DNA from 2 places in the Vibrio gallaecicus genome. Region 1 is predicted to be linked to the other one. Evidence: riboswitches for the same ligand, from Rfam matches in the RefSeq annotation. Region 1 holds a riboswitch; the other holds the start of a gene.
The links. A riboswitch is a leader RNA that binds a small molecule or an ion and turns the genes downstream of it on or off. The one in region 1 is predicted to bind cyclic di-GMP.
Positions count from the first base shown of each region.

Region 2: it holds a riboswitch for cyclic di-GMP, as region 1 does, so the genes downstream of both, gbpA (N-acetylglucosamine-binding protein GbpA) here and OCU78_RS05090 (TfoX/Sxy family DNA transformation protein) in region 1, are expected to answer to the same signal.

Region 1 is NZ_AP025490.1:1,138,559-1,146,779, forward strand. Features, by position in the region: gene glgC (glucose-1-phosphate adenylyltransferase) at 1-835, shown strand, start outside; gene glgA (glycogen synthase GlgA) at 825-2,279, shown strand; gene OCU78_RS05075 (alpha/beta fold hydrolase) at 2,530-3,327, shown strand; gene OCU78_RS05080 (putative signal transducing protein) at 3,395-3,751, opposite strand; gene OCU78_RS05085 (TVP38/TMEM64 family protein) at 3,751-4,431, opposite strand; gene OCU78_RS05090 (TfoX/Sxy family DNA transformation protein) at 4,561-5,151, opposite strand; cyclic di-GMP riboswitch class I at 5,259-5,343, opposite strand; gene purR (HTH-type transcriptional repressor PurR) at 5,501-6,505, opposite strand; gene torD (molecular chaperone TorD) at 6,828-7,475, opposite strand; gene torR (two-component system response regulator TorR) at 7,713-8,221, shown strand, end outside.
Region 2 is NZ_AP025491.1:144,753-152,973, reverse strand. Features, by position in the region: gene OCU78_RS15300 (DHH family phosphoesterase) at 1-838, opposite strand, end outside; gene aroG (3-deoxy-7-phosphoheptulonate synthase AroG) at 1,074-2,129, opposite strand; gene OCU78_RS15290 (helix-turn-helix domain-containing protein) at 2,326-2,679, opposite strand; cyclic di-GMP riboswitch class I at 3,001-3,128, shown strand; gene gbpA (N-acetylglucosamine-binding protein GbpA) at 3,284-4,747, shown strand; gene cyoE (heme o synthase) at 4,852-5,865, opposite strand; gene OCU78_RS15275 (COX15/CtaA family protein) at 5,855-6,958, opposite strand; gene OCU78_RS15270 (hypothetical protein) at 7,028-7,573, opposite strand; gene OCU78_RS15265 (SURF1 family protein) at 7,674-8,221, opposite strand, start outside.

The DNA of each region.
Region 1 (8,221 bases):
AATGGATATCAAGCAGATGATTGATTTCCATAAAGAGAAAGAAGCTTCACTAACGGTTTCAGCATTGCGCATGCCGCTTGCAGAGGCCTCTGAATTTGGTGTTATTGAAGTTGATGCTGAAGGTCGTATGATTGGTTTTGAAGAAAAACCAGCTAATCCAAAATGCATTCCTGGAGACCCAGAATCAGCGTTAGTTTCAATGGGTAACTATGTTTTTGAAGCCAAAGACTTGTTTGCTGAACTTATTGAAGATGCGGATAAAGAAGGTTCAACACACGATTTTGGTAAAGATATTATCCCTAATATGTTTCCTCGTGGTGATGTCTTTGTTTACGACTTCAGTACTAACCGCATTACTGGCGAAAAAGAGGAAGTGTATTGGCGTGATGTAGGTACGATTGATGCGTACTGGCAAGCTCATATGGATCTTCTGAAAAAGGATGCGCCGTTCTCGCTTTATAACCGTAAGTGGCCTTTACATACCTATTACCCGCCTCTACCACCTGCAACTTTCTCTGATTCAGACAATGGACGAGTTCAAATCATCGATAGCTTGGTTTGTAGCGGTAGTTACGTACGTGGTTCTCGTATAGAAAAAAGTGTTCTTGGTTTCCGTAGCAACATCGCATCAACATGTGATATTAGCGAAAGTATCCTTTTAGGTGATGTGAAAGTAGGCGAGGGCTGTGTGCTTCGTCGCGTTATCGTTGATAAAGATGCTGACATTGCTCCTGGAACTCAAATAGGTGTCAACCTGCAAGAAGATAAAAAGCATTACCACGTATCAGATGAAGGTATTGTGGTCATTCCTAAAGGAGCACGCGTTGGCTACTAAGACGTTATCAGTACTTTTTGTAGCGTCAGAAGTTGAAGGCTTGATTAAAAGTGGTGGCTTGGCTGATGTAGCCAAGGCGCTGCCTATAGCGTTACAAACACTTGAGCAAAATGTGCGAGTATGTATTCCCGCTTATAGTAAGATACCTGATGTTGATTCTGCTGAAGTGATTCTTGAATCAGAATTAGAGCATTGGCCTCATACTGCTTATCGCGTTAAGAAGCTGAATGTTGAAGGGGTGGAAGTATTCGGCATTGATTGTCCCAAATACTTTGACCGACCTGAAATGTATGCAGAAAACAACCAAGCTTACAGTGATAATGGCGAACGGTTTTCATTTTTCAGTGCTGCGAGTTTAGACATGTTACCTAAGTTAGGCTTTCAGCCTGATATTGTTCATGCAAATGATTGGCATACAGGTTTTGTTCCGTTCTTACTGAAGTCACGTTACCAGGAACATGAATTTTTTGCTGGAACTCGAAGTGTTATTTCAATTCATAATGCGGTATTCAAAGGTGTATTCACCTATGATGAATTGCAAAATCTTCCAGAGATGCATAGCTATAATGTCCCTGAAGCAGCAGTAAGTGACACTCACGTTACTATGCTAAAAGCTGGTGTATTGTGTGCAGACAAAATCAACGCAGTTAGCCCGACGTATGCTGAAGAGTTGAAAACAGAGCTTGGCAGTCATGGTATGGCTTATGAGTTTCAGCATCGCTCCGATGATTTATTTGGCATCCTGAACGGTTGTGACTACAGCGCTTGGAACCCTGAAACTGATGAGTTTCTGCCTCGCAAGTTTAAAGCAACAATGCATAGTATGGTAAGAGGGAAGTCAGCCTGTAAGCAACAATTACAGGAAGACGTTGGATTACCAATAAGAAGCTGCGCAGTCTATGGAATGGTTTGCCGCTTAACGCATCAAAAAGGCGTTCATTATTTACTGCCAATCGTAGAGCAATTTTTGAAAAATGATCTACAAATTGTGATTGTTGGTACGGGTGACCCAGTTTTGGCTAGTCAGTTGAAAGAGTTGGCGGCGAAAAACTCAGATAAGTTTGCTTTCATTGAAGCTTATAGCAATAAACTTGCTCACTTGGTTGAAGCTGGCTCAGACTTTTTTTTGATGCCTTCTGAATTTGAACCGTGTGGTTTAAACCAAATCTACAGTATGGCTTATGGTACTTTGCCAATTGTGCGCAGTGTTGGCGGCTTGAAAGATAGCGTAAATGATTATGACGAAAACTCTGAGCTAGCGACGGGCTTTGCGTTCAATGAACCAACTCCTTCAGCACTGCTTAATGTTCTTCATCGTTCATTACTGCTTTATGCTCAAAACCCACAAGAAATCAAACGTGTTCAGCTTTATGCAATGCAACAGAACTTTAGCTGGGAACAAGCAGCTGAAGAATATCTAGAGATGTATAGAACTGCGTTTTAAGTTTTAGATTAAACTATTGTGATTAATAGAGGCGCTCTTAAGTTAGAGCGCCTTTTTATTTGTGGTCAGATCTGATTGTTTATATTAGTAAGATGCTTGAAATATAGACAAATTTTAGGTGTGATGAAGTGGTGAGTCATTCATTTAACTAATGATATGATTGACATTGTCATCACTTAGCCCGTTTAATAGCGTGCTAGCCTAGCCCCCTAAAGCTCAATGTGAGCATAACGTGATTTAAGCGAAGGATATGTCAGAGACTTTATTATTCCATAAAACATTCACACACCCGACCAGCGATGAGTGGGTGGTCTTTGTGCATGGAGCTGGTGGCAGTTCATCTATTTGGTTCAAGCAAATAAAAGCTTACAAGGAGCACTTTAATTTACTGTTAATCGACTTACGTGGACATGGTAAATCTAATGCTTTGTTAAAAGAGCTAATAGCGAACCGATATACCTTCAAAGCTGTAACTCTTGATATTTTGAAAGTGCTCGACCATTTGAAAATTCGTTCTGCTCATTTCGTCGGCATGTCTCTTGGAACGATAATTGTACGTAATGTTGCGGAAATTGCAGCAAGTCGAGTTCGCTCAATGGTGCTAGGAGGAGCTGTAACTCGCCTTAACACCCGTTCACAAATTCTGATTAAGCTTGGTAACCTGAGTAAGCATATTATCCCTTACATGTGGTTATATAGCTTATTTGCTTATGTAGTGATGCCACAGAAGAGCCAAAAAGAGTCTCGACACTTATTTATTAGAGAAGCTAAGAAACTTTGTCAAAAAGAATTTAAACGTTGGTTCATCTTAACAGCTGATGTGAACCCTATAATGAAGTACTTTAAGGATCGTGAATTACCGATCCCAACATTGTATTTGATGGGGGAAAGAGACTATATGTTTATTCAACCCGTGAAAGAAATGGTTGAGGCACATCAAGCAAGTGAACTAGTGGAAATACCAAATTGTGGGCATGTATGCAACGTAGAGCAACCTGATGAATTCAACAAGCGCTCTATTGCTTTTATACAAAAGCAAATAGCTTAGAAGCTATTTGCTGTAATACTTAGCTTCAAGCTAACAAGAGAGGTTAGCCTTTAGTTAATAATTACTATTATTCAGATGTATTCCTAGGCAGCTCAATTTTAACTTCGCTTTGAGGGGATTGAGCTCCACATTGCCAGCAAGATCCAAATTGTGGCTCATTGTTTTCTCTACAATTCTCGCATACCCATTCTTCAAACTGTATTGATGTCTGTTGTAATTGGTACTCTTCCACAATCACTTTAGCTCTTGGTGCGTACTCAGTATTTGGTAACCAAACGTATGGATCAGTTTCTTCGGTAAAGGGTAATTCACCTTTGAGCCCAAATAGACCTTCTCCTCTTACTTCACACTCCACATTTTCACTTTGTAGAAGTCCACATACAATGTGAGCCTCTGCAGGATTACTCGCAATAAATATTTTCATTATTCAGCCACCGGACCTGAACGAAATTTAGCCATTGCCCATTTTGCTAAAATTGGGAACAAACCAAGCAATGCAAATGAGAGTAAAACAGATGGTGAAACAATACCCGACAATGAATCAATTTCCGCAAGTTGCGTACCTGCATTTAGGTAAACAGCAGTACCTGGAAGCATGCCTAATTGGCTAGTTAAGTAATAGCGAGAGATGGAGATTGGCGTTAGACCCATCAATAAATTAATTAAGAAAAACGGAAATACTGGGATTAAACGAAGTGAAAATAAGTAAAATGCCCCGTCTTTCTCAACACCTTGGTTGATGGTTGCTAACTTGTCACCAAATTTACTTTGTACCCAGTCACGTAATAAAAATCGGCTACTTAGGAAAGCTAATGTAGCGCCAATGGTACTTGCAAATGAAACCAAAACAAGGCTTGCCCAAAAACCGAATAGGGCTGCGCCTAGTAGAGTCACTACCGCGGCGCCAGGGATCGAGAAAGCAGTAATCATGACGTAAACAATGAAGTATATCGCTGCCGCCAGTAAGAAATTACTTTCAATATAGTTATTTAAAAGCACTTGTTGAGCTTTGGCATTCTCTAACGTTAGATACTGACCAAAGTTGACACCTAGTATGATGATGGTTGCCAGTAGTACGATTCCTAAAATTAGTTTTTTACTCATGAATACTTCCTCTAAATGTCACTTAATATCATTATTATAGTTAGACAGGGAATCAAGGCATTAACTTTCATTGAAAATAAAAAAAGCCACAAATAATGTGGCTTTTTGGTGTGAAAGTGACTGATTAACTTAATTAATTCGGCTGATAAGCTCTTCTCGTCGCTGTTGAGGGATAACAGACCAGTGCATACCCTTTATAGCGCCCTCTAATGCCCATAACAACTCAAGGCTTACATCCGATGAATGAGACTGCCTAATAGCGTTGTAGGCATTTACAGAGCCAAATTCATACAGCCTTTCCACTGAATCAATGCCGGCTTTTTTAAGCATCCTTTCAGTCGCAAGTCGAAGGTTTGGGAGATCCTTCAAGCGGTTAGGTTTTGCTGAAGATTGTTCCTTTTTCTCATCTTTAGCGAAGTTTAGAGAAACTTCCGCTAAATTGAGAGTTTGTTGTAGATCTTGCAAAATGTTATTAGGAAGAGCGAAATACTTAGTAACAACAGGAAACCCTCGTTTTTTGTAGACGTACGGTTGAAACCCTTGTTGTTTGAATTGATCCGCAGAGTTTTTATCAGCTCTAATGTGTAGTTGATCATTCACAACTAATGCGAACATAGTTTCGTCAGCAAATAGGCCGAACCCACCAAACATTGAACGCGATTTTATTTTTCCTAGGGACTCAAATAACTTCATCGAGTCCTTTAGTAGTGGTTTATCCATGTGTTTTATCTCGGTGTATTTGAATTATGCCACCAAATAAGCAGGTCCGAGAGAGTAGCAAAATGTTGCTATAAAATGTCAGTTAGCGGTAAATCTTTCATTTTGCCATCGGCAACCCCGCTACCATACCAATATAGGCTTAGGCCGGAGGCTTTGCGTCTCACTCTTTAAAGTGGTTTGCCCTGTGCGTGACTTTTGACAGAATAAGTATTTTGTTGAACAAAGCTCACATTTGAATTTTTAAAGTGTGACATTCATTCAGTAAATGATAGTCGTAATGTGTGACTAAGTGCATTTGTTTTGTTTGTAAAAAAGCGCACTTAAATGTGCGCATTTATGAATGCTTTATTTATTTCAGTGATTTAACTGTGTTTCGTTCCACTATTTCTGGGTGCATTTCGAAAATACGTTTTTCATGGTCTTTATCTTTTATACGTTCTAGCAATATTTCAAAAGCATTTTTGCCAACGCGTCGCTTAGGTTGGTGGACGGTGGTCAGTGGCGGAGAAAAGTATTCAGCCAACTCAATGTTGTCATAACCAATAACTGAAATATCATCAGGGATCTTTAGCCCATTTTGCTGTAGTCGGCTCATTAAACCGAGTGCCATTGTATCGTTAAAGCAGAAAACGGCGGTTGGGCGGTCTTCCATCCCTACAATCTTGTCTGCAGCAATTACGGCTGTATCACATTCAAAGTTACCTTCAATGATTAAGTCATCATTCAATTCAACTTGTGCTTCATTTAATGCTCGGTGGTAACCTGCAATACGCTCAGTACAAGCCGCTTTATCTAGATGACCACTTAAGCAAGCAATTCGTGTGTGACCTTTTTCTAGTAGGTATTTTGTTGCTAAGTAGCCGCCCTCTTCAGAGTTATCGATGATCTTATCTGCTTGAGAGCTTTCAGGACCCCAATCCATCACTACTTTAGGGATATCCGCGTGTCGATCTAACATTTCACGAAGTTCTTCTGTTAGGTCGGAACACATCACTAAAATGCCATCTACGCGTTTTTCAGCCAGCATGCGAATGTAATCACGTTGTTTCTCGTAAATACCACCTGTATTGCAAAGGATCAAAGTATAACCTTGGCGGTAGCAGTAGCTTTCTACACCATCAATGACTTCAGAGAAGAATAAGTTGGTAGATTGAGTAACTAGCATGCCGATAGTACGTGTCGTATTGCATTTTAAGCTACGAGCAACAGCACTAGGTGCATAGTTTAATTCATCAACAGCTTTATTTACTTTTTCTTGAGTCGCTTCTGCAACAAAGCGAGTCTTATTGATGACATGAGAAACAGTTGTTGTTGATACGCCGGCTAATCGAGCGACATCTTTTATAGTGGCCATGGTTTTATCCTGTTAAAAGCTACTTTACTAGAGAGTAGGGCAGCAAAGTAGCCGTAAAGCTACCAGAGTGAGAGCACTGGTTAAGTTTTTCTAATGGTATTAAAGTGCTAAAAAACAAAAAACCGCTAATCAGAGCGGCTTGTTTTCAATTTCAAAATGCTCATGATCAGTAAAGCACAACATTTTGATGGTGTTTCATATTTTATCGTTTGCGATCACAATTTTAGACTGACTGGAAAATGACCGCAATAACATTCACCCATAATTATGGGTGAATTGTCACATTTACATCTAAATATTCTATCAATACTAGAATATCGCTTTATTCATCGCTTAGGTATTCTAGATCCAGTTTATAAAAGGCTACGAGCAGTGTTGCAACGCTTGCGTAAAATCCAAATTTATCGAATTCTGTACACTTTGCTTGGAATCTTGGTATCCAAGTAAGTAGGTATTTTTCGATAAACTGTTTTTGTTCAAGGAAGCTACTTTCAAACTCTTCACTGTTTTGATTTTCGTTAGAACGGATGATTAAATTTCCAAGAAAATCGAGTTCAATGGCAATGTGATCCGCTGGTTCATTTAGATCAGCACTAACTCCTACACCATGCTCAGCCATCAGTGTTTCCATGTCTTTTGCAGGTTGACCATTTAGTAGACCAGTATTACCAATATACAAAGATGCATAAGGCAAAGCGGCGTACTTATCGGATTTTAAGAATAAATCACAAAAGTCAGCCGCAAGCTCAAGCTGTTCATCGTCACGATTCTGAGAGCGGTTCAAGGCATCGACGAGTTTATCTATTGCTGGTTTCAGCGTTTCATTTTCGCCTAACCCAGCTAGAAATGAACGAATTTCAACAGACTTGTAATGCTCTAATTCTGATTCTGTTAATTCTTTAGCAAATAAGCTTGATAGCCACCAGTAAATTTCAGCTCTTTTCTCGTTGAATGCTTTCATTTCTTTCATCAATTATTCCTACCTTCATAAGGTGACGCCTAAAAACGGCTGAGATTCAGTGAACAGACTTAAACTTAAGTCGTAATGCCTATATTGAATTGCTCTGAGCGGTAAATAGCAAGGTTTTAGCTTGTCTTGCATCAAAAAAAAACCATGTTTCTGGCTTTTATCTTACTGGCGACTAGAATTGTTACGAGTTATGAATAGAATAGTCAATGAAACTATTAAATAAGAAAAGTGGTGTAGATGAGCTATCACGTATTAGTCGTTGAAGATGATGTGGTAACCCGAAGTAAACTGGTTGGTTACTTCCAGAATGAAGGTTACACAGTGAGCGAAGCTGAAAGTGGCGCTCAGATGAGGGAAGTGTTGGTTCAAAACAACGTTGACCTGATTATGCTAGACATCAACTTACCAGGCGAAGATGGATTGATGCTAACTCGCGAATTACGCAGTCAATCAGACATTGGAATTATTTTAGTCACTGGACGCACGGATAGCATCGACAAAATTGTAGGCCTTGAAATGGGGGCTGATGATTATGTTACTAAACCATTTGAACTTCGCGAGTTGTTGGTTCGAGTGAAAAATTTACTATGGCGCATAGCGGCTGCACGCAAGACAAATACGGCTGCAGTAGAAGAAACGGAAGATGAGACTATTGTACGTTTCGGAGAGTGGACATTCGATATCCCACGTCGCGCATTAAGTAAAAATGGTGAACCAGTTAAATTAACGAAAGCAGAGTATGAGTT
Region 2 (8,221 bases), on a different replicon from region 1:
TATTTAATGGAGCACGTAAAGAAACGGTATAGCTAAGATCCGAATTGGAGGTTAATACTACACTTGCACACTCTGGATTTTGATTGGCTAAATAATTTCCATAGACTCCACTGATCCGCCTTGAAGCAGCAATATCAGGTAGCTCAAATACACGAACGACATCGGTTTGGGCGAGCGGAGTTAGGCTTTCAACGAGTGCCCAGTCTTCAGCATAAGCTTTTTGTAAAACATGAAATGGCGATTGAGGATCATCAATAACATCAAATGGAGAACGATAGTTAAGGAGTTTTTTGTAAAGTTCAGCCGGGTCAAAATGTAGATCAGATACTTCTCTTCCATAACCGTTGTAATTGATCAAAGTACCTAGCTCTTTTAATTGGTCTCGCTGAGACACACTTAACTGGCATTGGCTAGCAAGTTCATCAGCCACAGCTAAAAGATTATCGCCATATGCACCAGCAATCGCCCAATGAACAAACTGATCTTCAAGCTGCTTGTTAACGATCAGCGCAGTACACGTATTTGGATCTAAATCTATAAGACAAGTTAGATTCGGGTGAGTGGGAATATCACCAGATTTATGATGGTCAAAATACGTCACTTTAGCGCCAGATTCGAGTAACGCATTCAGTGCATCTTTGTTTTTATCTAATGAGACATCTAAGACTAGCACTTCATCACCAGCCGAAGTATTCACTTCACAAGCATCAACATTAGCCAAAAGCTCAACATTACGTTTAACTCCTGTAACCAGTTTTGCTGTCTTAGGCTGAGCGAGCCTTAATTGAATTAAAGATATAATGCCATCGGCATCACCATTGAATACGTCATAATTCATTCGATTGGTCTTTCCTTTCGCTATCGAGCCAGCTTGAGCTAAGAAGTTAGGTTCGAGACTTTAACTTCTTCAATACTTTTGTTTACGCTAACCTATTGAATGGTAACTGCAAAGAAAAGAGCTATACCGTTATCTTTGTGTTTATATCATTTAAAACTAAAAAACCTCACCGACATAAGCCTGTGAGGTTTTTTATTAATGCTATCGCGGCTTTAAAAATAAGCCAATCGATGAATTATGCTTTATTACGACGCTCAACCACTGCATCAGCAAGTTGGCGAAGAACAGTTTCAGTGTCTTCCCAACCAATACATGCGTCAGTGATAGATTGACCGTAAGTTGCCGCTTTACCATCTACAAGGTCTTGACGACCTTCGACTAGGTGTGACTCAATCATTACGCCGAAGACGGCTTTATCACCACCTGCGATTTGAGCACTAACATCATCAGATACATTCATTTGACGCTTAAACTGTTTAGAACTGTTTGCGTGGCTGAAATCAATCATCACTTTTTGCGGCAAACCTGACGCTTCAAGTTCATCTTTAATCTTAGCGACGTGCTCTGCGCTGTAGTTTGGCTCTTTACCACCACGTAAAATAATGTGGCAATCAGGGTTACCTGCAGTTTCGATAATCGCCGAGTGACCGTACTTTGTTACCGACAAAAAGTGGTGTGAAGCGCTCGCAGAACGAATAGCGTCTGTAGCAATTTTAATATTGCCGTCAGTACCATTTTTAAAGCCTACAGGGCATGAAAGACCGGAAGATAGCTCACGGTGAACTTGTGATTCAGTTGTACGCGCACCAATTGCCCCCCAACTGATTAGATCAGCCACATATTGTGGAGTGATCATATCAAGGAATTCACTTGCTGTCGGCATGCCCATATCAGTCAGATCAAGCAACAATTTACGACCAAAGCGCAAGCCATCGTTCAGTTTAAAAGTATCATCCATGTACGGGTCATTGATCAGACCTTTCCAACCAACAGTGGTACGTGGCTTTTCAAAATACACACGCATTACAATCTCAAGGCGATCGCCCAGTTCATCACGCAATACTTTTAAACGCTTACCATATTCAATTGCTGCTTCCGTGTCATGAATAGAACAAGGACCAACGATCACAAGTAGGCGATCGTCTTTATCTTTTAAAATATTATGAATAGCTTTACGGCTTTCAAATGTAGTCGAAGAAGCAGTTTCTGTTGCTGGGAACTTTTCTAAAACAGCAACAGGGGGTAATAACTCTTTTACTTTATTAATTCTTACATCATCAGTCTGGAACATTGCTTACTTCTTCCTTTTCTATCCTTGAGCTGAATTCGCGTGTTCAAACACAACTTCTATCAGCATTAATCTTCTTGTTCCCTGTAACTTATCTAGTAAAAACGCTAACTTCAATCACTATTTAAAAATAAAGGCAATTTTTTTTATGTTTTATATTTACAACACCTTGTATATCATAATTTACAGCGGTGATTTTCTAAGCAGTTTGAACAGTATGAGCGTATTCAACGACCACTTGATTTCCTTCAATATAAGCATTTTGGATTTCCCCATCGACACTCATACGGCTCTGTAGATATACAACTTTTGGTGCATGACCCATTGTCTCTTTTAGAGACGGTAAAACGTGTTTTGGCTCTAAATGAAGTAGACGGCAAAAGTGGCTAATAAACGGCATAGTTAAAGGGTTCTCTCCTCTCAATATTCGAGAAAAAGCAAGCTGGTTCATACCGAGTTGTTTAGAGAATTCCATTTGTGTAATACGCATTTTAGATTTTTGTGACATCCAAGTTTGGTAGAGCGCTTCTCTATCTTGTTCTGTGAATTCCATGATTCATCCTTATATAAGTCAATTGAATGAATTGTCGTTGCTTTAATACAAACGGATGTCAGCGTTTGGTTAATGGAAGTCAAAGGTTTGTTTTTATCGCCTTAAAAATTGTGACGTTTTATGACCACCTAGCCCTCTTATACATATAATTTTTATATTCATTGCCATTATTAATACATTCATATCAATACCTTATAAAAATCAGCTTCATTCATTTATCAAGTTAATTTTCTCCGAGAATTAAAAACCTGAACTGACATTCCACAATTGAATCATTCACTTCGTATTTATAAATTTTGTTGGCTACATTTCGCTTGCTCAACGCACTTTTGGCAAACTACCTGAAAGGGTAGGACGCAAAGCTACCGGTCTGTCGACACTACATATGAGCATGCTAGTCATACTGTAAAAGACTCTTAGGTAATGTCTATGATAGCGGAGCTGCCACTTAACTAGGGACAAGGGTTATCCATAAGATCTCACTTAGTGAACCCATATAAGTCCAGGTAGTTAACTCGTAAATATAGTTAACCAATACAGATAGTTAAGTGTAAACAACGCCAGAGTGTCATCTTTTTTTGTCAGCTATTTATAAGGAAAAATGATGAATAAACTCCCAAATAAAACCTTAATTGCCCTTTCACTTTTCAGTGTGAGTAGTGCTAGTTTTGGACACGGATATGTTTCTGCCTATGACAATGGTGTTGCAGAAAGCCGAGTTGCGCTATGTAAATTCCCTGCCAGTGATACCAATGAAAAAAATACACATTGTGGTGCCATTCAATACGAGCCTCAAAGTGTCGAAGGTCCTGATGGCTTCCCAGCAACTGGACCACAAGATGGAAAAATCGCCAGCGCACAAAGCTCACTTGCCGCAGCTTTAGATGAACAAACCGCAAACCGCTGGGTTAAGCGCCCTATTCAATCTGGTTCTCAGTTTTTCGAGTGGACGTTCACTGCAAACCACGTTACCCGTGATTGGAAATACTACATTACCAATTCAAACTGGAACCCAAACCAGCCTCTAGCACGTAGCTCATTCGATCTAACTCCATTTTGTGTGGTAGATGGCGGAATGGTTCAACCACCAAAACGCGTAAGTCACCTGTGCAATGTGCCTGAACGCGAAGGCTACCAAGTCATTCTAGCGGTTTGGGATGTCGGTGATACCGCCGCATCTTTTTATAATGTGATTGACGTTCAATTTAATGGTGACGGACCTATCATTCCTGATTGGGAGCAAGGCGGGCAAGTTAACCCAACAATTGATCTAAATATCGGTGACAGCGTTTACACGCGTGTATTTGACCAATCGGGAGAAAACACTTCTTACAGCACAAAAGTGGTGATTGAAAGCACAGAGCAAGGTAAAGCCAATAACTGGTCTCACGCCCTTGCGACGAAAATCAATAAAGAGCAAGCGCAAATAAAATCAGGTCAACTGAATGATGCCGGTGATTTCACACCTGTCTACGGAACAAACCCTATTTACTTAAAAGCAGGTTCTGGGTTTGAGAGTGTTGAAGTTGGGTACAAGATTGAAACACTAGAACCTGGCTACGATCTTGCTGTTACTGGCCTTGAGGCTGAATACATTGTTAACGATAGTCCTACAAAAATTGATTTAACACTTGCGGCTACTGGCGATCTTCAAGCTGAGCTAACCGTATTTAATCACCATAGAGAGGCACTGGCATCCCATGTTTCTGAACTATCTGATGGTCAAGTTGATGATATTCAGCTAACGCTATCAAAATCAGAAGCCGGTCATCACATGCTTGTTATTGTGACCAAAGATGCGCAGGGTAATCTAGTTGATCAAAATACTCTTGATTTCCACCTAATCGAAGAGCAAACCCCACCACCAGCAGGTGAGTATGATTTCGTATTCCCAGAAGGTATTGAAGCTTATACCGCTGGCACTAAAGTACTCAGTAGTGATGGCAGCATCTATCAATGTAAAGAGTTCCCATATTCTGGGTACTGCGTTCAATGGTCACCTTCTGCAAATCATTATGAGCCCGGAGTGGGTTCACATTGGCAATCGGCTTGGAATAAGTTGAACTAATATATTCAGCACATAAAAACGCGGAGATTGTGTCTCCGCTTTTTTATACCTGCTTACTTGGTTCACAAAAAATAGTTTACAGAAAACGAGTGACAAGAAATCATTTACAACAAGTAATGATCTGCAAGTAGAGCAATAAACAAAAACATTAAATGATAGATAGAGAATTTAAATGTTTTCATCGCTGTACTGTCTTCACTTCGATATTTAAGTAACCAAGCATGATAGATAAACCCACCATTAAGTACGAGTGATGCCGTTAAGTAGAGCCAGCTACTCATTCCAACAAGAACTGGCAATATACACACCACGCTCAATAGAAGGGTATACAGGAAAATAGACGTTTTCGTGTAACTGATACCATGTGTGACAGGCAACATTGGAATATTCACTTTTGCATATTCATCGCGTCGATGAATGGCAAGCGCCCAAAAATGTGGAGGAGTCCAAATAAAAATGATCATCACTAATAACCATGCATGAGAATGAAGTTCATTGGTTATAGCTGTCCAACCGAGTAATGGTGGCATTGCTCCTGCAATTCCGGCAATCACAATATTTTGCGGGGTGGCTCGTTTCAAATACATTGTATAAACAACAGCATACCCCAATAAGCTGGCGAAAGTTAGCCAAGCTGTCAGGGCATTCACCACAAAAAATAAAGTCACAAAACCCAGTACACCTATCGCAGTGGCAAAGCCAAATACTTTATAGCGACTCAGTTCACCTGAAGGCAAAGGTCTACGACGAGTTCGTGTCATTTTTGCATCAATTTTACTATCAATAAGATGGTTGAACGCTGCTGCTGCTCCAGCCATCAAACCAATACCAATCAGCCCAAATACGGTTTCTTTTAGCGGTAACCCAGAAGGTACAGCAAGACACATCCCCACTAATGCGGTTAGCAGCATCAAAGCCACGACTTTCGGTTTGGTGAGCGTTAAATAGGCTTTCCAATGACGGCTATCTTGAGTTTGATAAGTACTTTCCCCCCCAGAGATAGCAGATGAAGATATAGCAGTTGAAGATATAGTGCTCGCAGACATTGTGGATCTAGAAATAGTGGCTAAAGAAGAGGCTCTGTTCATTGTTCTCATGGCTGATGTCTTACTTGTCATACTCGACTCCTTCTGCATAATCTGCATGTCTCGACTTGTGATGAACCGCGTTGCCAATCGGTACAACGTTACTTGCTATCAGGGTTTTATAATCTTGTCGGTGCCAGAGTAAAAAGTTAGTGGTTACTATGCTAACGAGCAATAAAGCAGCAACAAGGTTATGAAGCACAGCAACAGAAATAGGAAGCTGTAAAACAACGTTGCCAATTCCTAAAGTTATCTGAAGTAATAACAAGGTCCCTACTCTTTTCGCTAAGCTGTTTTGAATATTGCAAGGCTGCTGAGCGAGCTTCCATACCAACACTAAAACCACACAAGAAGTCACAATAGCTCCTATTCGATGAGTCACGTGAATGGTCATTCGGGCAGGATATTCAAGCACACCAAATTCATAGTTTTCATGCCCTGATTGAAGTAAGTCAAAGGCTTTGGAAAAGTCTAGATATGCTATCCAGTTACCTTCGCAAATAGGTAAGCTAGTACACATCAACGCCGCATAATTCGATGACGTCCAGCCCCCTAAAAATATCTGAAGAATCACGATTCCCAAGCTAGCAAGAGCCCAAAACCGGACGGATGGGTCAACATAAAGCGGGTCAATATGTTGCTGTAAGCGATTCAGTTTGCAATAAAGAATGGCAAGCAATGAGAATAGTGTGAAGCCTCCTAAGAGATGAGCCATAACCACCAGTGGCATCAACTTCAATGTGACGGTCCACATACCAAGTGCGGCTTGAAATACAACCACAAACAAGATGGTCAGTGGTAACTTGGGGGAAATGTTTTTTATCTTCAAACACCAAGCAACGATGCAGAAAATGACAATACCTAAAGTTCCGGCAAAATAGCGATGGATCATTTCTAACCAGGCTTTATCCGATTCTATAGTGTTACCAGGGTAAAGCTGGGCTGCTTTAGATAAAGAAGATGAGTCAGAAGGCACTACCATGCTGCCATAACAGCCTGGCCAATCGGGGCAACCTAATCCAGCATCAGACAACCTTGTATAAGCGCCTAATACAATAACGGTTAACGTTAACAGCAAACTCACTTTTACGAGTAAGGTTAGATTTTTAGGTGTCTCATTAACCATGACCTCTCCCTATCATTTGACCCAATATCTCGGTTACCAGAAGCACTTACTATTCAGCGATTCAAAAGCCTAACCGACTCTTGATAACTTCAATAATTTTCTTAAATCGTGCAAGATCCCTTTTGACTGTTTCACTAACAAAGCCTGAGTGGATACGCCTTGGTAACGCATCACTAATTGACCGAGCGGATCAACAATCACCACCGAGGATGACAACAAGGGTTCATTGTTGGTCAAATCGGTGCGAACTTCTCGGAATAAGTCCATGTCCTTTAGAGTGTCGTTATTGCCTTTATCTATAAGTAAAATAGGCTTCACTCTTTCCTTATATTTCCCTAATGCTAAATAGCTTTGACCTAATAAGTGCACCTGCTGCTCACAAACACGGGTACAATTTTCGGGAACAACATAAGCAAGTAACCACCCTTCTTCTGGTAACAAGTCTACTCCAACACTAGTTAATGTCGTTTTAGGTTCAATGAGTTCACCAAAGTTAGTGACTCCAGATGTGTACCACTGTTGAGACAAAACAAGCTTGGCGATAATGGCAGGCAAGGCAAATATCAAAATCAAGCTCACTAACAAAACACGTCCTTTTAACTGTGATCTTTCCATGATTGTCTCCACCTATGTTTCGTTTGATGATCCACCCTATAAGCAACTATTTGATATAAACAACCTACAAGCTGCTTTTCTACTTTCTACTTTCTACTTTCTACTTTCTACTTTCTACAGAGTCTATTCGATGCTTTTTCATCCAAAACCTATAACTGATCATCAACATTATTAATGCCAATACTGCAGCCATTACGAACCACTGCACAGCATAGCCAAAGTGTTTCGAAGAGCTCATTGGTAGCGGTACCCAAACAGGTTCGTAATCCCAATTTTTTAGCCCAATAGGTTGAAACACCATAGGGAATAAATTCACCTCAAATAAGCCTTCTAGTTCAGCGATGTTTACATTTTGAACCCTAACTGGCAGTGTATTTTCAGCGGATAATTCATGACTCAATGGGTTTGTGGATTTAAGATACAAACGGCCAGATAAGTCGCTAGGTACTGACAGGTCGCTCAGGTTAGGCAAGATAGTGCGATCACGACTCGCTTCAACAAAACCTAAATCCAACAAAATTGACTGCCCGCCTCCTGCCTCTCCAAGCTGACCAATCATAAAAACCAAGTACCCAACTCGCCCTTCATGTATTTGGTTATCCAGTAGGAAAACACCTCCTGTGCCACCCTCAATCTCTACCTTTACTC